3 regions of the Arthrobacter sp. yr096 genome follow, and region 1 is predicted to be linked to each of the others. Evidence: riboswitches for the same ligand, from Rfam matches in the RefSeq annotation. Region 1 holds a riboswitch; each other region holds the start of a gene.
What was found. Region 1 has a riboswitch for thiamine pyrophosphate ahead of BMY91_RS21880 (FAD-dependent oxidoreductase). Riboswitches for the same ligand answer to the same signal wherever they lie in the genome.
Positions count from the first base shown of each region.

Region 2: it holds a riboswitch for thiamine pyrophosphate, as region 1 does, so the genes downstream of both, thiC (phosphomethylpyrimidine synthase ThiC) here and BMY91_RS21880 (FAD-dependent oxidoreductase) in region 1, are expected to answer to the same signal.
Region 3: it holds a riboswitch for thiamine pyrophosphate, as region 1 does, so the genes downstream of both, thiO (glycine oxidase ThiO) here and BMY91_RS21880 (FAD-dependent oxidoreductase) in region 1, are expected to answer to the same signal.

Region 1 covers NZ_FNYI01000013.1:78,403-85,498, forward strand. The annotation lists gene BMY91_RS21870 (thiazole synthase) at 140-937, opposite strand; gene thiS (sulfur carrier protein ThiS) at 941-1,177, opposite strand; partial or broken gene BMY91_RS21880 (FAD-dependent oxidoreductase) at 1,222-1,440, opposite strand; TPP riboswitch at 1,432-1,552, opposite strand; gene thiE (thiamine phosphate synthase) at 1,580-2,263, shown strand; gene BMY91_RS21890 (LLM class flavin-dependent oxidoreductase) at 2,371-3,462, opposite strand; gene BMY91_RS21895 (S1 family peptidase) at 3,899-4,606, opposite strand; gene BMY91_RS21900 (SIR2 family protein) at 5,121-6,494, shown strand; gene BMY91_RS21905 (hypothetical protein) at 6,812-7,096, shown strand, end outside.
Region 2 covers NZ_FNYI01000001.1:1,029,420-1,036,515, forward strand. The annotation lists gene BMY91_RS04780 (alpha/beta fold hydrolase) at 1-228, shown strand, start outside; gene thiC (phosphomethylpyrimidine synthase ThiC) at 211-2,100, opposite strand; TPP riboswitch at 2,095-2,202, opposite strand; gene BMY91_RS04790 (amidohydrolase family protein) at 2,288-3,370, shown strand; gene BMY91_RS04795 (VOC family protein) at 3,450-4,322, shown strand; gene BMY91_RS04800 (hypothetical protein) at 4,443-4,880, shown strand; gene rpsP (30S ribosomal protein S16) at 5,115-5,537, shown strand; gene BMY91_RS04810 (RNA-binding protein) at 5,539-5,781, shown strand; gene rimM (ribosome maturation factor RimM) at 5,911-6,453, shown strand; gene trmD (tRNA (guanosine(37)-N1)-methyltransferase TrmD) at 6,454-7,096, shown strand, end outside.
Region 3 covers NZ_FNYI01000001.1:671,647-678,742, forward strand. The annotation lists gene BMY91_RS03205 (RNB domain-containing ribonuclease) at 1-761, opposite strand, end outside; gene BMY91_RS03210 (ferritin-like fold-containing protein) at 884-1,552, shown strand; gene thiE (thiamine phosphate synthase) at 1,575-2,243, opposite strand; TPP riboswitch at 2,271-2,389, shown strand; gene thiO (glycine oxidase ThiO) at 2,382-3,647, shown strand; gene thiS (sulfur carrier protein ThiS) at 3,644-3,880, shown strand; gene BMY91_RS03230 (thiazole synthase) at 3,884-4,681, shown strand; gene BMY91_RS03235 (4a-hydroxytetrahydrobiopterin dehydratase) at 4,729-5,064, shown strand; gene BMY91_RS03240 (cytochrome c-type biogenesis protein) at 5,123-5,425, opposite strand; gene BMY91_RS03245 (DUF3107 domain-containing protein) at 5,460-5,684, opposite strand; gene BMY91_RS03250 (TetR/AcrR family transcriptional regulator) at 5,735-6,469, opposite strand; gene moeB (molybdopterin-synthase adenylyltransferase MoeB) at 6,476-7,096, shown strand, end outside.

The sequences.
Region 1 (7,096 bases):
CAGCGGGCCCAACGTGGGTCTTCTGGACCCTGCCAATCGTGCTCGGACAGCAGCGGCAAAAATCGATTCGGGTCACCTGACCGCCCGCGTCATGGGACACATAGCGTAGGAAGGCCCTCTGAAGCAGGGGAGCCCGGCTTCAGAGGAACTCCGCCCGGCCTTCCATGGCTGAGGACGCCGAGGCGTGCTCACGTCGCGGAATCCGGCCCGCCTGTTTGGCCAGCCTACCGGCGATGACGGCGTGTTTGAAGGCTTGGCCCATCTGCACGGGGTTCTGCGCGCGGGTCACTGCCGTCGCCAGCAGAACGGCGTCACAACCCAGTTCCATGGCAAGTGCGGCGTCGGAAGCTGTTCCGATCCCGGCGTCCAGCACCACCGGCACGGAAGCCCGGGACACGATGAGTTCGATGTTATGCGGGTTCAGGATGCCCAGGCCGGTGCCGATGGGCGAGCCCAGCGGCATGACCGCAGTGGCGCCGAGGTTCTCGAGGCGAAGGGCAAGCACGGGATCATCGTTGGTGTAGGCGAACACCTTGAAGCCCCGGTTCACCAGTTGCTCGGTGGCGTCCACCAGTTCAACGGCGTCCGGGAGCAGCGTGTGCTCGTCCGCGATGACTTCCAGCTTGACCCAGTCAGTCTCCAGTGCCTCACGTGCCAGTTCCGCCGTCATCACAGCGTCCGTCGCGGTGAAACAGCCCGCGGTGTTCGGGAGCACCCGGATGTTGTTGTCCACCAGCAGTTGGAAGAGCGAACCCGTTTCGGCCGGCGAATAGCGTCGCATGGCCACGGTGGTGAGCTCGGTTCCGGATGCCAGGAGCGCGGCACCGAGCCCGTCCAGGCTCGGCGCACCTCCAGTGCCCATGATCAGGCGGGACCCGAATTCGACGCCGTCGATCACCAAGGCGTCAGTGCGGATTTCGGTGCTTGCTTCGGTCATGGTTCAGCCTCCCTGTACTGCGGTAACAAGTTCGAGTTCATCGCCGTCGGCCAGCGGAGTAGCCGCCCACTGGCTGCGCAGTACCACCTCGGAATTGCGGACGACGGCGACACCCAGCTTCCCGCCGTCGGCCGCCTGCCCGCGGTGGTCCAGGACGCGGCTGGTAACCGCGGTGACGAGCGTGCTGACAGAGGCGTCTGCGGGCACCTGGTGGGCGGCGCCGTTAAGCTTGATGTTCATGCTGTTTCCTTGCTGTGGAGTTGAGGGCAACCCGGGGTCACAAACCGGGATGACTCGAGCATGAGCTCCAGGAGGTCTTCTTCCTGGTAGTGCAGCTCACTGACAGGCGCCAGCATTCCGGCAGCCGCGACTGTCGCTCCCGTGGCGGGCGTCGGATCGATGAGTGCTACGGAGCGGCCCAGCTTCCGCACTTGATGGGCAATGCCCAGGCCGATGACGCCTCCGCCAATGACAGCGACATCTGCGTGAATGGCTTCTGCCATCTGATTCCTTCCCTACGCCGGTACTAGCCGGATCAGGTCAAGCGGTCGGCTCTTAAGCCCTCTCAGCCGGACGGTCACAATGACGGTCGTCGCGGCTCCCGCGGTACGTGCCCAGTTTAGAGGAACTACTGTGGTTTCCATGACCCAGCATGAATCCCTCGCCTCGGCCCGCCTCTACCTGTGCACTGACGCGCGCAAACGACAAGGCGATTTTGAAGACTTCGTGGACGCAGCCTTCCAGGGCGGAGTGGACATCATCCAGCTCCGCGACAAGACGATCGAAGCGGCCGAGGAGTTGGAGTTGCTGGCCGTCCTGCGCAGCGTCGCGGAACGGCATGGGCGGCTGTGGGCAGTGAACGACCGGGCCGATATCGCCAGTGTTTCCGGGGCTCCCGTGTTCCATGTGGGCCAAAAGGACCTGCCCCTGGAGATCGCCCGCACCTTCCTCCCCGCCCCTGCCGTAATAGGCTTGTCCACCCACACTCCCGAGCAGGTCAATGCGGCCATCACGGCCTCGCCCGGCGACGCGGGACTGGATTACTTCTGTGTCGGCCCCGTGTGGGCGACCCCCACCAAGCCCGGCCGTGAAGCCGTGGGAACCGGCTTGGTCACATATGCCGCAGAGGCGATCAGGCGCGCGGAGGAGACCACCGGCGGGGCCGTTGATTTGCCTTGGTTCGCAATCGGGGGAATCGACCTCGGCAACGTCGAAGAAGTAGTTGCCGCCGGCGCCAGCCGCATCGTCGTCGTCCGCGCCATCACTGAAGCGGAAGATCCGACGGCGGCAGCCAAGTCGCTGCTCGAAGCCCTCGACGCCGCTTAACGGTCCTCAGGGACGCAGATCGTCGGCGTCCCCATATTCGAGTCCGCGGTGGGGATTACTGTCCGGGTAGTTTCCGGGTGTGAGGAAGCTGATGGATTTGAGGTTGCTCATGAGGCGTCTTCCAGGTTGAGGGGGGCGGCTTCGGGGACGCGGTGGGCCACGGTTTCGGGTAGGCCGAGGTTTTCCCGCAGGGTGTTTCCCGGATACCCGGAAGGGTAGATCCCCCGTTCCTGCAAGGCCGGGACAAGCAGGTCCACGACGTCGTTCAGTCCGTCGGGGAAGGCATGCGGGGTGACGTTGAGGCCGTCGAAGGCGTCCGAGCGGACGTAGTGGGCCAACTGGTCCGCAACTGTGGATGCAGAGCCGATGAACCCGCGCCGTTCGGAGAGGTGGTGGACCGGCTGCCGGAGGCTGTAGTTGTGCTCATCGGCAAGTGCACGCCATTGCCGCGACTTCACCGTGGGCTCGTGGCCGGTGTGGACAATGCCGTGGGTGTGGCTTTGCCGGGAGGCTACGGGCTCGAAGGAAGGAAGCGGACCATCCAGGTCAACGGCAGACAGGTCCGTACCCCACACACTCTCGATTGACTGCAGCACGGTGCGGTCATTGAGGGCGAACTCCTTGTAATACGCGGCCTTCTCGGCAGCTTCGGCGTCCGTTTCCGCCACGACGAGGTTGGCGCCGGGGAAGATCTTGATGTCGTCCCCGGGCCTTCCGTATGAACGGGCGCGGCGACGGATGTCCGCCGTGAACGCCACGGCGTCGTCGAATTCTATGTGGTGGGTGAAGATTCCTTCGGCCCTCCGTGCGGCGAAGTCGCGGCCTTCAGCCGAATCCCCGGCCTGGAAATACACCGGCTGGCCTTGCGGGCTCCCGGGCACCTGGGGCCTGGCATCGATGCTGCGGAATTTCCCTTGGCGGCGGACCTGACGAGGCTCCGCGGACCAGGACTCGGCGTCACGGCTCCCGGCGATGGGACCGAATCCGTCCCACAGATCCTGCACCGCGGCCACGTAGTCCTCGGCATGCGTATAGCGCTCCGTATTCGGCAGGAAGCCCCCGCGGCGGAAGTTCTCCCCGGTCCAGGCGTTGTCTGTCGTCACGATGTTCCACCCGGCTCTTCCCGCGCGGCGGAGCCACCGGCCACCATTCAAGGCCAGCACACCCGCGCCGGACGCTGACGTGGGAAAACGCTGCATGACAACTTTGGACGAGTTATTTCATCTACTTCTACTCGTCCCACTCTAACGCCGATAACGGACGTTATGACAACCTACAGTCTGCGTAACTCATCAGATGAATCAATTCACCCAATCCCCTGATCCTGCCGGATCGGCCTGTGACGAGCTTGGACGGTATCCAATATCTCTTCCCTTTGGAGTCAATCGTGTGGGGCCACCCAATGCCCCAGACGCAATGCGGCAAAGACGACGATGGACCGCGACCGGGAAGAACCATCGGACTCCTCAAAGATGAGCTGACTAGGTCGCTCAACACAGACCCGGAAGAAACAGATTTGCAACCCATAGCTCATGAGGGCACTTTAGGTCCCCACAAAGCGCTCGGGAACTGCCCACCTCGCGTTACATCTCAGAAGCCCTAGATCGTTGTCGAGACCCTTTGGGAACCGCCCCTTCATGCCCGGCTACTGAACTCCTGTTTTACTTCCTCCGTGTAATCCAGAGTGTCCACGAAACCTTCAGATGAATTATGCATCGCGACAATCAACCCTGCGGCCATCGCCAAGCCTTCGCCAGGCACCATAGGATTGTCTGTCCCATAATTGATGCCAAGCAATGCGCCTGATGGCGTCAGGAGGACTCCTCCAGAGTAGCCCGGCTGAACTGGCGGCTTTATGCGAACCATGCCATTCCAAAGCCCGACCACCTCGTGATCTGAAGTTGTCAGAGTCGGCCAGGGGCGTCGACCCACAGCAACTACGGGCTGCCCGACCGCAGTAAGGGCAGGAGCGGGCAGCGGAAAGATCTGCGACATGCTAGCCATATCATCAGTCGACTCGAGAGGTAGCAGTATTACGTCCGCGATCTGTTTGGGTACGTCAGAGGACCGCGCGTACTTGAACCGCGGAACTTTAGTCCCATCAGACTCCACGTCGAATAAACGGGAAGAAGCCAAAACCGCTTGTTCATCGTTATGGAGCGTGATTTCATCAGCCCACAGCGTCCAGTCGTCGGTCTGGCTCGTACCGCCCGTCGCAAGATGCGCGACCGTAACCAAGTAGATCTGCGACTCAATCTGGACGAGAAAGCCGCTTCCCACGCTGCTCTCAGGGCCGGAGAGTGTGGGGGCTGCGAGTGGGGCCACATGGTTGGTGTAATCCATAGACAGAGCTTAGTTGCTTTCTGCTCAGCCGCCGGCGCATCGGCAGAACCACTGCAAGCATGACGCCCGAAACGTCGCGGAAGGTAGATATCTTGGCTGCTCTCCGAGTGTCCACCTCTCAGCAATGGTGCGTCAACGATAAAAGAATACATCGGCAGGAAGGCTCTAGTATCGAGCGAGACGAACAATTTCGAGGCCAGATATCCCCCATTGGCTACCAGCATGCAGGGCATGCACAAGAGATTCAGTACTGCCCAGTCCTTACATGATGTCCCTAGAGAATGAGGTAGCAGTGACTAAGGAGCGAGTAGCGGTTCTCCTGGGGGCGGGCGCGTCGGTTGATGCTGGGCTCCCCGCGACCAATGGTCTTACAGAACAACTAGTCCGAGAAGTGGCTTCGGACCTATCAAGTAACGACTCCGTGGTTAAGGCTCTCAATTTCGTTTGTAGCGCCATGATTGGGTACCGCGGCGCCTCAGGAGGCGACCCATACTCCGGACTAAACGTAGAAAAAATGTTCTCGGCGATCCGGCTCCTAAGCAGCAGGCTTGAGCATGAGGCCTCTCCCTTCCTATCCAGCTGGCTTCCCGGCGTCGAGGCATTTGATTCGCATCCAGTGAGCTCAAGGGACGAAGAAATCACAAGGGTCCTGTCCAGGGCGCTGATGGGCACTTCAGGCTTCGGTTCCGTCACTGGATACGTCACAGACATTGTCCGTGACTTACGGAAGCCTGGCGACGGCTCCGTTTATCGCGAACTTGAGCGCGAGTTACTGCCTAGAGTCTGCAAAGTGCTTGCGGACCACCACGATGTGTCTTACCTGCGCCCTTTGGCAAGCCTTGCGAAGCAACAGCAGGGCCTCGACATAGCAACCTTGAACTATGACCTGACAGTTGAATCTATGTGCGAACAAGTTGGCGCTTCTGTACAGACCGGTATTGCCGCTTGGAGTCCCGGAAGTCCCTTGGTATTCAAGGGACACGATATGGCAGATATCAGACTCCTGAAGCTTCATGGTTCGATCAACTGGTCTTACGAAGAACAAGTGCCCGGGTCCGCGGAATTCTCACCCTCAGCTGGCCCGCAGTCGGAAGTGCTCGAGAGATTCATACGTACCCGTTCCGTCAAAACAACGGATCCGACTACTAACCGCAACCCGGCCATCGTCATCGGCGACAGGGAAAAACTAGGCGGAGGCGGCCCCACCCTCGCCCTAATGCGAGAGTTCGAAGCAAGTCTCGACCGAGCGAACCGCCTCGTGGTTGTCGGATATTCTTTTGCCGACGGCCACATTAATGCTGTCATTCGTAACTGGATCAACACGGGCAAAGACAGAACCATCACTGTGCTTGATCCGTTCTGGCCCTCAAGCCCGACGGGTTTCCAAGCTGACCTGGTCGCAGGACTTGTCGCGGACCAGGGTCGCCATCGCCCAACCGTGCCGCCAAAGATGAATGTGATCAAGAAATCCGCGGCTTCTGGGCTGCACGAAGCCCTGTCGGAGGGACCAACCGCCGGGCCTGACACCAATGTCAGCCTCAGCATCATCGACAAAGACGAATCCTATCTGACGCTTGAGGTCCGTAATGCTGGACCAGATATCCATGGAATCAGTTTGAACAGTGTGACAGTGGCTGGAAACCGAGAACAGACCGTCGTTGGCTTTAGAGCTCCCCGATCCGGCGCTGATTACGATCAGCGGATTGAGCTCGGACACCTGTCACGCGGGTCCGTTGCACAGGTAGAAGTGCAGTCAATTTCGGGTCCTAACCATGGCCGGTCTGAGCTCACGTTGATCTGCTATGCCAGTCTCGGGCAAAGGCAGCATCTCTTTGAGCTAGATTGGACCACAAGCGAGGTAAGCCTGCGCCCCCCCTTCGGAAGATAGACTTGCTGTCGCCCGCAAACGGCGGCCCGTCCTGATTGCGCTGCTCAGTATCGAGGCGTCTCCACGGTCGTGCTTTTCGGTTGTTCCACGAACGATGGCTCCGGCGCGTTGCCCGGATCTCTCCATCCACACGATGAGCGCCCTCGGTCCGAGCCTCAAAGAGGTTGAGGCCAAACTCGATGAGTCCGTGGCGGCTGCCAGGTCTGCGGGTTTCTTGGGACAAGCTCGGCTGGACTGTTGGGATCTCCCGTTGGGATTCCCCGCCCACCTCGTCCTAGGCTTCATATCGTTGCAGATCGCAGGAGAAAGCAAGGCGTGTGGACCAGTTCATTCAATTTCTAATTCAAGGCGAAGCGCCATGGTGGTCCGCACTCGTCGGGACAGTCGTCGGCGGGTTGATTACTCACTTGACGACCAGGCAAAACGCCAGGGAGCAACGCGTAGCCGACCGGATCAAACACGATGACGAGCGCGTGCTGATTGATAGAGAGAAATGGCGCGCTGAAACAATCGGTCACGTCTCAGACATGCTGGTTGCAAACTACAGGCTCCGAAATCATGTGCTTACCTCACGACGAGCGATACTCGCCAAATACCCTGAG
Region 2 (7,096 bases), on a different contig from region 1:
CCGCCCTGGGAGGCTCCGCTGCACATTGTTCCCGGTGTTCCCACGCTGGTGCTGACCGGAGGCTGGGAACCTCTTTATGAGGAAATCGCCGGCTATCTCCAGGAAACCGGTGCCCTCCGCCGTGTGGCAGCGGGAGGACACCGGCCCCAGGATTCAGTCGACGGCGATCACATCATCCGCACGTTTGTTGCCGATGTGGGACGCGCCATGTCAGTTCAGGCTTCCTGAACCGCCCGTGCTCTGGCTGGCCGGGACCTGGAGTTCCGGAAGGTAAACCTTTCCGCCGGCAGCCAGGAACTCCGCGCTCTTCTCCCGCATCCCGCTGTACATGTCAGCGATTGCCGCTTGTGCCTCGGCGGAACCGTACTCGTCGCGGATGTCCTGGCTGATCCGCATAGAGCAGAATTTGGGGCCGCACATCGAGCAGAAGTGGGCCGTCTTGGCCGGTTCTGCCGGCAGCGTTTCGTCGTGGAACGTTTCGGCCGTCACAGGATCCAGGGACAACGCGAACTGATCGCGCCAACGGAACTCGAACCTGGCCTTGGAGAGGGCGTCATCCCTTTCATTCGCCCCTGGGTGACCCTTGGCGAGGTCAGCAGCGTGGGCGGCGATCTTGTAGGTAATGACACCTGTCTTCACGTCGTCCTTGTTCGGCAGTCCAAGGTGCTCTTTGGGAGTGACGTAGCAGAGCATGGCGGTGCCGTAGCGGGCGATCTCGGTGGCGCCTATGGCCGAAGTGATGTGGTCATAGCCGGGGGCGACATCGGTAACCAGCGGGCCAAGCGTGTAGAAGGGGGCTCCCTTGCACAGTTCCTGCTGGCGTTCCACGTTTTCCCGGACCAGGTGGAAAGGCACATGGCCGGGGCCTTCCACCATTACCTGAACGTCGAACTCCCAGGCTCGCATCGTCAGCTCGGCGAGGGTATCCAGCTCGGCGAACTGGGCGGCGTCGTTGGCATCGGCCGTAGCACCCGGGCGCAGGCCATCGCCCAGGGAGAACGCTACGTCGTACTGGGCGAAGATTTCGCAGAGCTCGTCAAAATGCGTGTACAGAAAATTTTCCTGGTGGTGTGCCAGGCACCAACCGGCCATGATGGAACCGCCGCGGGACACAATGCCCGTGACCCTGTTGGCCGTGAGGGGTACATAGCGCAGGAGCACGCCGGCATGGATGGTCATGTAGTCCACGCCTTGCTCGCACTGCTCGATCACGGTATCGCGGAAGATTTCCCACGTGAGCTTGTTCGCTTCACCATTGACCTTTTCCAAGGCCTGGTAAATGGGAACGGTGCCGATGGGAACCGGGGAGTTGCGGATGATCCATTCGCGGGTGGTGTGGATGTCGTCGCCTGTGGAGAGATCCATGACTGTGTCCGCACCCCATTGGGTGGCCCACTGCAGTTTGTCCACTTCCTCGGCGATGGAGCTCGTCACCGCGGAGTTACCGATGTTGGCGTTGATCTTCACCAGGAAGGCCTTGCCAATGATCATTGGCTCGGATTCCGGGTGGTTGATGTTGTTGGGGATGATGGCCCTGCCGGCGGCGACTTCGCTGCGGACAAGCTCAACATCGCAGTTCTCCCGCAAAGCAACGAACTGCATTTCCCGGGTTACCATTCCCTGTTTCGCGTAGTGCATCTGCGTGACGGTCTTGCCCTCCACGGCACGGCGGGGCACCGGTTGCCCACCTTTCCATTCCGCTGATGCTGCCCCGCGCCGAACCGCAGACTTGCCGTCGTCAAGCAAGTTGCGTGCGCGCCCGGAGTAGGGCTCGGTGTCGCGGCGATCTTCGATCCACGCCGAGCGGAAGGGCTCAAGGCCAACCACGGGATCGCTCCCGGGTCCGGCCGTTCGATAGACCTGCAACGGCTCATTGGCCAAGCCGTTGGGCGACGGCTCCAATGCAATCTCCGTAACGGGAACGCGGATGCCATTGGTGGGATCCTCCACCCACGCCAGCGAGTGGGACTTCAGCGATTGCGTCACCGTCTCAACGCCGGTTTCGCCGGAGCCTGGCTGGTTTTGGCCTGCGCTCAACTCGTTTTGGCCCGCGTTCTTCCCGTTTTGGGCAGGGCTGTGCTGTGTTTCCGTGGTGCTCAAGGATTACTCACTTCCTTCGCCGGCATTACCCGGACAGGTTCAACGGTCGCAGACTGCATCAGTCCGATCTCAGCCCCTGCAGGGGCCCCCGTGTGGTCGTAGATGAAGCTACCACAGCTGCCTACTGGCGCACAGTCACATGGACGCATCCGGTCCACGTGGCCCTGCTGCGGATTAGGCTTTTCCCATGGCCTCCATCATTGAATTCAGCGGACCTGTGCTTGTCTCGTCGGTCGAAGAGCGCCACGGAATGTGGTCTGTGGACGGTGTTCTGACCTTCGAGTGCCCCTCGGAAACGCCGGACAGGGTGTTGGATGGCTGGGTCCTGCCTGGATTCGTGGACGCCCACTGCCACATAGGGCTCGGAGCGGGAGGGGCCGTGGACGAGCAGGTCACTTTCGCCCAGGCCACAGCAGACCGCGACGCCGGAACGCTGCTCATCCGCGATGCCGGATCACCCAGCGACACACGATGGGTGCAGCAGCGGCGGGACCTGCCGCGCCTGATCAGGGCAGGGCGGCACATTGCCCGGAGCCGGCGCTACCTTCGCGGACTGGGGCATGAAATTGAACCCGGCCAGCTGGTGGAGACTGTGCGGAAGGAAGCCCGCGACGGCGATGGCTGGGTAAAGCTCGTGGGGGATTGGATCGACCGCGGTGTGGGGGATCTGGCGGCCTCTTTCCCGGCCAAGACAGTCAAGGACGCCATCGCTGCCGCGCACGACGAGGGCGCCCGCGTCACGGCTCATTGTTTCGCCGAGGACACCATCGATGACATGCTCGATGCCAACATCGACTGCATCGAACATGCCACGGGTCTTCTGCCACGGCACCTTCCCCGCCTCGTGGAACAGGCAGTGCCCATCGTTCCAACACTGGTCAACATCGCTACCTTTCCGGACATCGCCAGCCAGGCCGCCCCAAAGTTTCCGGTGTACGCGGACCACATGGTGCGTCTTTGGGAGCGTCGCAGGGAGCGGGTCCTCGAAGCTTTTGAGTCCGGCGTTGAGATTTTCGCTGGAACGGACGCGGGCAGCGTGATCAAGCACGGCAGGATCGCTGACGAAATGATGGAACTGCACGACGCCGGCCTGCCGCCGGCCGCTGTCCTGGACGCCGCAGCCTGGCGTGCCCGTGCCTGGCTGGGAGCCGAGGGCATCAGCGAGGGGGCAAGTGCTGACGTCGTGCTGTGCAGTGAGGATCCGAGGCGTCACCTAAGGACTGTCACCGAGCTCAAGCACATCGTCCTCCGTGGCAATGTGGTGGGTTAGGAATAAATTGAAGCTTCAAGTAATTTACTAAGGTAGATAGGGTGCCGATGCGCGGCCACCTCAGAACCAGGAGCTTCACATGACCACTTCATCCACCCAGGATCTTCTTCCTGCCGAACTCACCATGGGCACCGTGATGCTCAAGGTTGGCGACATGAAGGTCATGGGCGATTACTATCAGCGCGCCCTGGGCCTGGACATAGTGGCCGAGCAGGACGGTGGGCTGTATCTGGGGCGCATCGGAAAGCCGGTGGTGCATCTTGCCCCTGCGGCCGGCCTGCAGATTCCAGGTCGCGGCGAAGCGGGCCTCTTTCACACTGCCATCCTGTTCCAGGACCAACCCTCGCTTGCCGCCACTATTGCCACGGCCGCCGAGTATGAGCCCCGCGCCTTCGCCGGCAGTGCAGACCACCTTGTCAGTGAAGCTTTCTACTTCACCGATCCTGAAGGTAACGGCATTGAGCTCTACTACGACAAGCCCCGCGAGCTGTGGCAGTGGGATGGCACCTCTGTGGTCATGGACAACGTTGCGCTCCCGCCGCAGCGGTTCCTGCAGCAGCACTTGAGTGAAGCTGCCGTGACCGGTCAGCGCGAGGCTGCTGCCGGCGTCGGGCATGTGCACCTGCAGGTGGGTGACGTCGAGTCTGCGCAAAAGTTCTATGTGGAAACCCTGGGCTTCGAACGTACAGCCGGTTGGCACGGCCAGGCCCTGTTCGTCTCCGCCGGTGGGTATCACCACCACATGGCCATGAACGTCTGGAACAGTCGCGGTGCAGGTCCGCGGCGGGACACCCTTGGCCTGGGGGAGGTCCTGATCGAAGTGCCCGGTATGGATGACGTGGCGGCGCTGGCCGATCGACTCAAGATCGCGGGCGTGCAAAACCATCACACGGGCGCTGAGCTGCGGTTTGATGATCCGTGGCGGAACAAGCTGCGTGTCGCCGTTCGCTGACCCGGCTGTCCGGTCCTCGATGGCGCAGGTCCCTGACTGCACTAGGCTGGGCAGTGACGGCACGGAACCTTTGTTCGTGTGCCGCCGCCCCGTCAGCACGAAGGAATGAGAGTACTTTCCATGGGCTTTGCCGAAATTTTTGTAGCCACCCACGATGAAGCACTCAAGCGGGCAGCAGCCTTGGACAAGGGTGCGGACGTCGGCGGACCCGCCGTCAGGATTGATGGGATCACCGATTTTGAGGTGGAGCAGTTGGGCGACCTCGCCGGCCAGGCCGTCCATGCCGCAGGCGCCGACTACGAACTCGCTTTGGTTGATGTCACCAGCGACGCGCTTTTGGGTGTCCCCGAAGCCATGGTCCGGGCGCTCGCCGAGCTGCTCACCTATGAGAGCGAAGGCGACGCCAACGTGCTGGATGACGTCGCTGCGGCGTGGGCCGCGCAGGATGATATGCCCTTCGACGCTGGCCAATCGCGGCAGTACGTCCAGCAATTGGCTGCTCTGGCTACGGATGTGGAAAAGGTTGAACGCTCCGGGCTGTACGTCTGGTCTGTCTGACGGAATATCCGGAGGCGGGAGTCGCGTCCGGAGCTGGAGTGAGCAAGAACACGCCGCCCCACGTGGTGGAAGTCGTAATTGAGGCGGGCATCTGGCACAATAGACAGGTACTCGATCGGTGCGGCCCCTCTCTCCGTGCTCGTATCTTGTCCTTCGAACCGTCAAGTATGGCCCGCCCCACGGGTGCAGAACGTCGGGTTCAACCCCGTTTCAGAAACAGGAGTGACCACAAAAGTGGCCGTAAAGATTCGCCTTAAGCGCTTCGGTAAGATGCGCGCACCGTACTACCGCATCGTCGTCATGGATGCCCGCGCCAAGCGCGATGGCCGTGCCATTGAAGAAATCGGCAAGTACCACCCCACCGAAGAGCCGTCGTACATCGAGGTCGCTTCCGAGCGCGCCCAGTACTGGCTTTCCGTTGGCGCCCAGCCGACTGAGCAGGTTGCTGCGATCCTCAAGATCACCGGTGACTGGCAGAAGTTCAAGGGCCTCCCGGGCCAGGAAGGCACCCTGAAGACCAAAGCTCCGAAGGAAGCTTTCGTAGCTCCGGAGAAGGGTTCCGTCATCATTCCGGAAGCCATCACCAAGAAGGCCAAGAAGGACGACGCTGCTGAGGCTCCGGCCGAGGCTGAAGCAGAGACCACCGAGGCTGAGTAAGTTGCTGGCAGAAGCGCTCGAGCACTTGGTCCGTGGGATCGTTGACAGCCCTGAGGATGTCAAGGTCAGTGCCAAGAACAACCGCCGCGGGGAATCCCTCGAGGTGCGCGTTCACCAGGAGGACCTCGGACGGGTGATCGGCCGTCAAGGACGCACCGCACGCGCATTGCGCACTGTGGTTGCAGCTTTGGCTGGTGGCGAGCAGGTCAGGGTCGACGTCGTCGACACCGACCGCCGCCGGTAACGCGCTCAGCACTACTTGTCTTAGATCCGGCCCCTTCACCGAATATGGTGGAGGGGCCGGATTGCTTTATCCACCATTTCATCACCGTGGCTGCCCGGCGGCCCGGTACACAAGAATTCAGAGGAATCCATGCAGCTCCAGGTGGCCCGGATCGGCAAACCCCACGGCATTCGCGGCGAGGTCACAGTGCAGGTACTCACTGACGCGCCTTCCGAGCGGTTTGTCGCAGGAACCGAGTTCGTCGTGGAGCCGGCCTCTGCCGGCCCGCTGACTATCCGCAGCGCCCGGTGGAACAAGGACATCCTTTTGCTTGGTTTCGAGGAAATCGCGGACCGTAACGCTGCCGAGGCTATCCGTGGCGCCAAGCTCTTCATCGAAACAGAAGAACTCGACGACGAAGACGACGACGAGGGCTGGTATGAGCACGAACTGCTGGGCCTTGAAGCGCGGGTCGGATCGCAGGTTGTTGGTAGAGTAGCCGCGCTCACGACGTTGCCGGTTCAGGATCTCCTGACGGTCAAGACGGAGGAGGGCAAGGAGATCCTCATTCCGTTCGTCGATGAGATCGTGCCGGAGGTCAACATCGAAGCCGGGTACGTCCTGATCACTCCGCCTGCCGGCCTTTTTGAGATCAACGACGCGGCGGCTGAGGAATCAGGGGATGATGCCTGAATGAGGATAGATGTCGTCAGCATTTTTCCTGAGTACCTGGCGCCCCTGGAGCTCTCACTCATAGGCAAGGCCCGCCAGGATGGCTTGCTTGAACTCAACGTCCACGATCTCCGGACCTTCACCACTGATAGGCACCGTACGGTGGACGATACCCCGTATGGCGGCGGTGCGGGCATGGTCATGAAGCCGGAACCGTGGGCGCAAGCCCTTGAATCTGTGGCGACTTCGCGTGAAGGTTCCAAGCCCGTCCTGATTGTTCCTTCGCCGGCAGGGGAGCGGTTCAATCAGGCGCTGGCCTATGAACTTGCCGAGGAAGAACACCTTGTCTTCGCTTGTGGTCGCTACGAGGGAATCGATGAGCGCGTCATTGATTGGGCGAAGGAACACTTTACCGTCCGGCCAGTGAGCCTGGGCGACTATGTGCTCAACGGCGGCGAAGTAGCCGTCTTGGCCATGGTGGAAGCCGTCGGGCGTCTCCTTCCGGGGGTAGTAGGTAATCCCGAATCCCTGGTTGAGGAATCCCACTCCGATGGCTTGTTGGAATATCCGGTCTACACCAAGCCGTCCGCGTGGCGTGACCATGAAGTACCGGCCATCCTGCTCAGCGGCAACCACGGAAAGATTGCCCAGTGGCGGCGCCACG
Region 3 (7,096 bases), on a different contig from region 1:
GCCGCCATCCCCGTCATCAGCGAGATTTGTGCATTCCAGTCCTCCACCGGCAGCGAGGGGACGGCCACGATCCTGTAGCCACCGCCGTCGGTTGCCTGGACAATTTCCTGCTCCGGCATGTTGAGGCTTGCGCCGCCGCGCAGCCTTTCCAGCTCAACGCGCTTGAGTCCTACTTCCTTCAGGAGCTGCAGGACGGGCGGGGCTGTTCCATCATCGATGTGCTGCTGGGCGTCTTTGTAGCTCAGCTTGGCTCTGCTGCGCACGGCGGCGCGTGCTACTGACACTGTCTGCACTTTCGCACCCGCGTCCAGGTCGAAATCCCAGACGAAGGCGCTGCAGTCCTGATCGGCCAGCAGGCTCCCGGCGTTCTCGCTGATGACCTCCGGGTGCAGCGGGATACGGCCGTCCGGGGCGTAAAAGGTCTGTCCGCGGTGACGCGTTTCGGCATCCAGCGCCCCACCGGGAGCCACGAACGACGGGACGTCGGCGATGACGTAGAGGACTTTGTACCCTGCACCGGCGCGGTCAATGAACAGCGCCTGATCGAGGTCGGTTGACGTTGCAGGATCAATGGTCACAAAGGGAACGTCCCGCAGGTCGCGCTCCGGGATCTCGTGTGTCGCCACCGCACGGCGTGCCTCCTCCACGGCTTCTGTGGGGTACGCGCCTGGGAGTTCAAGCTCAGTCCTCAGGGCTGCAAGGGCCGCGGCGAGCTGATCAGTCGAGTCGTCGACGTTGGGAGCAATCCGATGATGTGACACGAAAGTCAGGTTAGCCCGAATCGGGCGGATAGTCTCACATTGGGCCAGCCTGGCAGGGACAACGCCCGAAGCGGCCACAGGGGGCCGGAGAAGCGGAGGACATCCGGGGATAGTCTTGACCCATGGGCACTTCCCCGGACGCCTCGCCTCCCGCCGGGCAACTCGCAGCCGAGCTCCTCGGGGCAATGGCCTACGGTGAGTTGTCCGCTTTCGGGCGGCTCTCCTTCGATTCCCGCTTCGCTCCCACACTTCATGACCGGTCGGTGCTCGCAAAAATCGCCGTGGGCGCCTACGGGAACTTTGCCCTGCTCAATGATCGGCTCACGGAAATGGGCATTGATCCCGAGGAAGCCATGCTGCCGTTTCAACGATCGTTTGACCACTTTCATGAGCGGACCAAGCCCGGAGACTGGTACGAGTCCGTGATGAAGGCTTACGTCATCGATACCGTGTCATCGGATTTCTACAGATCAGTTTCGGCTTTTCTGGACTCCGCGACCCAGCAATTCGTTGAGCGGGTGGCCTCTCCCGATCAGGCTACCGAAGTCCTCCGGGTCCTCCTCAGGCGGGCGTTGGCCGATGACCCCAGGCTCGCCTCGCGGCTGGCTATGTGGGGCCGCCGTTTAGTGGGCGAAGCACTCACACAGGCGCAACGGGTTGGCATGGAACATCCCCGCCTGGGACCTACCCTCAAGAGCGGCGGAGATGCCCGGGCCGCCATCAAGAGGTTGACAGGAGAACTCGCCGAAAAGCATGGGCGACGAATGACCGGTCTGGGCTTGACGGTTTGACCAGCTGCAGGCTTGACGTTCGCTAGACCGCGTCCAGGGCTTGCAGCAGCGACTTGGCAGCCGCCGTCGGATCCGTTGCCTCAGTGATCGCGCGGACCACCACCACACGGCTGGCTCCGGCAGCTACCACCTTTTCTACGTTGCTGAGGTCAATGCCACCGATGGCGAACCAGGGAAGCGTAGTTTGGTTGGCGTTCTTGACCGCTTCTGCGGCAAATGTGACCAGGTCCAGTCCGACGGCGTCGCGGCCGGGTTTTGTGGGTGTTGCCCACACAGGACCTACGCAGAAGTAATCCAGTCCGTACTGGCCGGAAGAGGCAGCAATGGCAGCGTCAATCTGCGCAGGAGTGTGTGTTGAGAGCCCGATGCCGGTGCCGCCTGGCAGCAAGGTCCTGGCCGCTTCCAAGGGCAGGTCCATTTGACCGACGTGGAAGACCGGAGCCCCGGAAATACGGGCAACATCGGCCCGATCATTGACCGCCCAGAGCCGTCCGTGGCGCTCGGCGACGCTACGCAGAACCGCCAGCAGTTCCAATTCTTCGGCCGCTTCAATGGTCTTGTCACGGAGTTGGATGATGTCCACGCCGCCCTCGAACGCGGCATCCACAAAGTCTTCAAAATCGCCCTGCCGCTTGCGGGCATCGGTGCACAGGTAGAGGCGGGCTGAGGCGAGTGATTCAGGCTGGGTCATGGGAACCAGAGTAGTTCCTCTAAACTGGGCACGTACTGCGGGAGCCGCGACGTTCGTCATATGACTGTCCGGCTGAGAGGGCTTCAGCGCCGACCGCTTGACCTGATCCGGCTAGTACCGGCGTAGGGAAGGAATCCAATGGCAGGTCCCCGCCATACCAACCTCCAAGCAGATGTGGCCGTCATCGGCGGCGGCGTGATCGGGCTTGGCATAGCGCACGAGGCCCGACGAGTGGGTCGCTCCGTGGCCCTGATTGATCCCGCGCCGGCAAGCGGAGCAAGCTATGCGGCGGCCGGAATGCTGGCCCCGGTAAGTGAACTGCACTATCAGGAGGAAGACCTCCTCGAGCTGATGCTGGAATCCTCCCGTTTGTGGCCCTCGTTTACTGCCGGCCTCCCTCAGGGGTCTGAAGCCACCGGATACCGCACGACGCCGACCCTTGCGGTGGGTGCCGACGCGGCCGACCGCCGTGCGCTCGCAGACCTGAGGTCAGTACAGCTGGCAGCAGGATTGGGTGTGGAGCCCCTGGCCCTGCGCGAGGCGAGGGACCGCGAGCCCCTGCTCAGTCCCCAAATCTCCTGTGCTTTCGATATCCCCGCTGATCACCAAGTGGATCCGCGAAAATTGGCTGAATGCCTGTTGGCCGGCCTGGCACTCCACGCACCTGGCAGCACCACGTGGGTCCCCGGCGCAGAGAACGGGTTTGCCGTGACATCCCAGGCCCGCGGTTTGCTGTGGGAATCGGGAAGAGTCTCCGGCGTAGAACTTGAATCTGGTGCACCAGTGGCGGCAACCGAGACGGTTGTTGCCAACGGCCTCGGCGCAGCCAGCCTGGCTGGCCTGCCTGAAGGGCTCACGCTGCCCTTGCGTCCGGTGTACGGCGACATCCTCCGGCTCCGCGTCCCCGAACACCTCCGGCCCCTCGTCACCGCCACGGTGCGCGGCATGGTGCGTGGCGTCCCCGTCTACATCGTGCCCCGGGCAGACGGCACGGTGGTCATCGGAGCTACCCAGCGGGAGGACGGATTGTCCGCGTCGTCCAACGCAGTCTCAGCGGGAGGCGTTTACCAGCTCCTGCGCGATGCCCAAGTGCTGGTTCCGGCGGTGGCAGAGCTGGAACTGCTGGAGGCCACCGCCCGCGCCAGGCCCGGGACTCCGGACAACGCACCGTTGCTGGGACGCGTCGCCGCAACCAATGGCGACATTAACGGCTTGGTGATTGCTACTGGCTTCTTCCGTCACGGAGTCCTCTTGACACCCATCGCCGCAAGGATCGTGGGCGAACTGATCGGCGGTTCGACGGACCCCCGATGGGCTCCCTTCCGGCCCGGCCGTTTCGCAGGAGACGCGGCCACTCCCGACGACCTCATCCCAGTCCACGCTCCCAACAAGGAATCAGCATGAACATCAAACTCAATGGATCCGACCATTCAGTGCCGGACGACGCATCCGTCAGCACCCTCGTCAGTGCCATCACAGGCCGCATCCTGGACCCCCGCGGGCAGGCGGCCGACGGCGGCAAGTTGGGCGTCGCCGTCGCACGCAACTCCGAAGTAGTGCCGCGCAGCCAATGGTCTGCAACGGCGCTCGCCGACGGAGACGAACTCGAACTCGTTACAGCAGTCCAAGGAGGCTGAACAATGACAGCAGCAAACACTGAGGTCCGCACCGACGCATTGGTGATTGACGGCGTCGAATTCGGTTCCCGCCTGATCATGGGCACCGGAGGTGCGCCGAGTCTGGACGGGCTTGGCGCAGCGTTGCTTGCCTCGGGGACCGAACTCACCACCGTCGCCATGCGGCGCTATTCTCCGGCCGAAACGGGCTCGCTGTTCCAGCTTCTGGTGGACAACGGCATCCGGGTGCTGCCCAACACCGCTGGCTGTTTCACGGCCAAGGACGCGGTGATGACCGCGGAACTGGCCCGCGAAGCACTCGAGACGGATTGGGTGAAACTGGAAGTCATCGCGGACGAGCACACGCTCCTCCCGGATGCTGTGGAACTCGTAGACGCCACTGAGCAACTGGTGAACCGCGGATTCAAGGTCTTCGCCTACACCAACGACGATCCCGTGCTGGCGCTCCGTCTGGAGAACCTTGGCGCTGCCGCCGTCATGCCGCTCGGTTCACCCATTGGAACCGGCCTGGGCATCCTGAACCCGCACAACATTGAACTGATCGTGTCCAGGGCCTCCGTTCCTGTGGTTCTGGACGCCGGAATCGGGACAGCATCCGATGCCGCACTCGCCATGGAGCTTGGCTGCGACGCCGTTCTGTTGGCCACTGCCGTAACCCGTGCACAGAACCCGGTGCAGATGGGCCAAGCCTTCAAACACGCTGTGATCGCCGGTAGGCTGGCCAGGCAGGCAGGCCGGATTCCGCGGCGGGAGCACGCTTTGGCGTCGTCAGCCATGGAAGGCCGTGCAGAGTTCCTCTAGGCGCAGAGTTCCACTAGGCGCAGAGTTCCACTAGACAAGGAGCAGTCATGGCGGGCATCGGAGACCAACTGTCGCAAGCGGACATCGACGCCGCCCTGAAGGACCTCCCGGACTGGAAGTTTCAGGACGGCCTGGTGACCGTATATAAAAGTCCGACGGCGGCCGGCGCGCTGGAGTTCATCGCCGCCGTTGGCCGGATCGCCGAAGAACAAAACCACCATCCGGATCTGGAGTGGCGTTACAACAGGGTCTTTCTCCGTTATGTTTCCCACGACGCCGGACAAGCCATAACGCGGCGTGATGTCGACGCTGCAGTTTCCGTGAGCGTGGCCGCAGCCAGACTCGGTGCCGCCGCTGAACCGGGGCGCTATCCGGCGGCGTGAATGCCCTTAAAAGGCGATGACCACCACCCTGGGGGTGGTGGTCAACGCCTTTACTCTTTTAGAGCCTCAAAGCCTTGGTCAGCTCCGCAGTATCGTGCTTGGTGCGTGTCCGGCCCAGAAAGACTACAACGCCTGCGGCGGTGGCGGTCCCCAGTACGATCGGCAGGATCCAGGGGATCCAGGTCGCACCGGGCTGGTAGCCCAACCCGGCGCTGATGAAAGCGATCCAGCTGAGCACACCAACGGCCGCAGAGATCCCAGCAGGCAACGCGATCCCGTACTTACCGTGCCGCTTGTCGTTGGCCCACACAATAAAACCGGTAGCAATGGTAGCCAGAACCACCACGACGAGTGAAAGCATCAAGACTCCTTAGCGGACGTGAAGCGGGAAAGGCCTAGAGGGCGCCGAAACCCACGCGGCGGACTTCTTCAGCACCGATTTCCACGTAGCCCAGCACGTTGCCGGGAACGATGATCTGGCGGCCTTTCTCGTCCGTCAGGCGCAGTTCCGAGCCCTTGGACACAGCTTCGGCCACAATCTTGGCTACGGCGTCGGCGTCCAAAGAGGATTCGAGCACGATCTCACGGCCAACGTTCTGAATGCCGATCTTTACTTCCACAGCAAGGCCTCCAAGCCAATCAAGTGTTAAGTCAGTCCTCTATTTGTAGCCTAGGACTCTTTGGGGAATCGACTGATTCCGCGCCAAGCTAAACGATAGATCAGATCACTGGCCACATCGAGGTCAAGATTTCCATCCGTTTCAAGCCAATAACGGGCGCTGACCTGCGCCATTCCGGCCAGGCCGCGTCCCAAAAGCTGCGCCTCGAGCGGTGGCAACTTGGTGTCTTCGGCAATGACATGCGCCACCGCATCCGCGAACGTTTTGTTGAAAGTCTCCAAACGGGAGCTGACATCAGGATCATTAATGAGGTCCGATTCGAACACCAGGCGGTGGGCTTGATCGTCGTCAGCGATGAACCGGTAATAGGCGCGCATCACAGCCTTGACGCGTTCCTTGTTGTCCGTGGTGGAGTTCAATGCGCTGAGCATCAGCTCTGTCAGTGTGGCCAGATGGCTGTCCAGAAGGGCCATGTAGAGCTCGCGCTTGGAGGGGAAGTGTTGGTACAGCACGGGCTTGCTCACGTGGGCAGCCTCTGCGATTTCGTCCATGGCCGCGCCATGGAAACCGTTGGAGACGAAAACTTCCAACGCCGCATTCAGCAATTGTGCGCGGCGCTCGTCCCGCGGCAACCTTGGTGAACGCGTTGAACCAGTCCGTTCCTGCTTGGCTGGTGCCCCATCGTTTGCCCGTGTGCCGTCAGCCACAGTCTGCCGCCTTTCCTTTGCAGTTATGACCACTCTACCGGTGGGTAATATGACCGGGCGGCATCTGCAGGCATACATTGGGGTATGGCCTCAATTGTTGCTGCCCACACCGCTGCGCCCGCTGTCCTGCCGCCCCTCGTTGAACCTGCTGCCGAACTCACGCCGGCCGAGGTGGAGCGATACTCCCGGCATCTCATCATTCCGGAAATCGGCGCCGTGGGCCAACGCAGGCTTAAGAATGCGAAAGTCCTTGTCATAGGCGCAGGGGGGCTCGGTTCTCCTGCGTTGTTGTACCTGGCTGCTGCCGGGGTGGGGACCCTGGGCATTGTGGACGACGACGACGTGGACCTTACCAACCTCCAGCGCCAGGTCATCCACGGCGTGAAGGACGTGGGCACGCCAAAGATTGAGTCCGCCCGCAACGCCATCGCTGAGCTCAATCCCTTGGTGAACGTGGTCCTGCACAACGTGCGCCTCGACTCCTCGAACGCCCTGGACTTGTTTTCGCACTATGACCTCATCCTCGACGGCGCTGACAACTTTGCCACGCGATACCTCGTCAACGATGCCGCAGCCATTCTGGGGAAACCGTATGTGTGGGGCTCCATCTTCCGTTTTGACGGCCAGGTGAGTGTTTTCTGGGCCGAGCATGGCCCCACCTACAGGGATCTGTATCCGGAAGCTCCTCCCGCGGGATCCGTACCG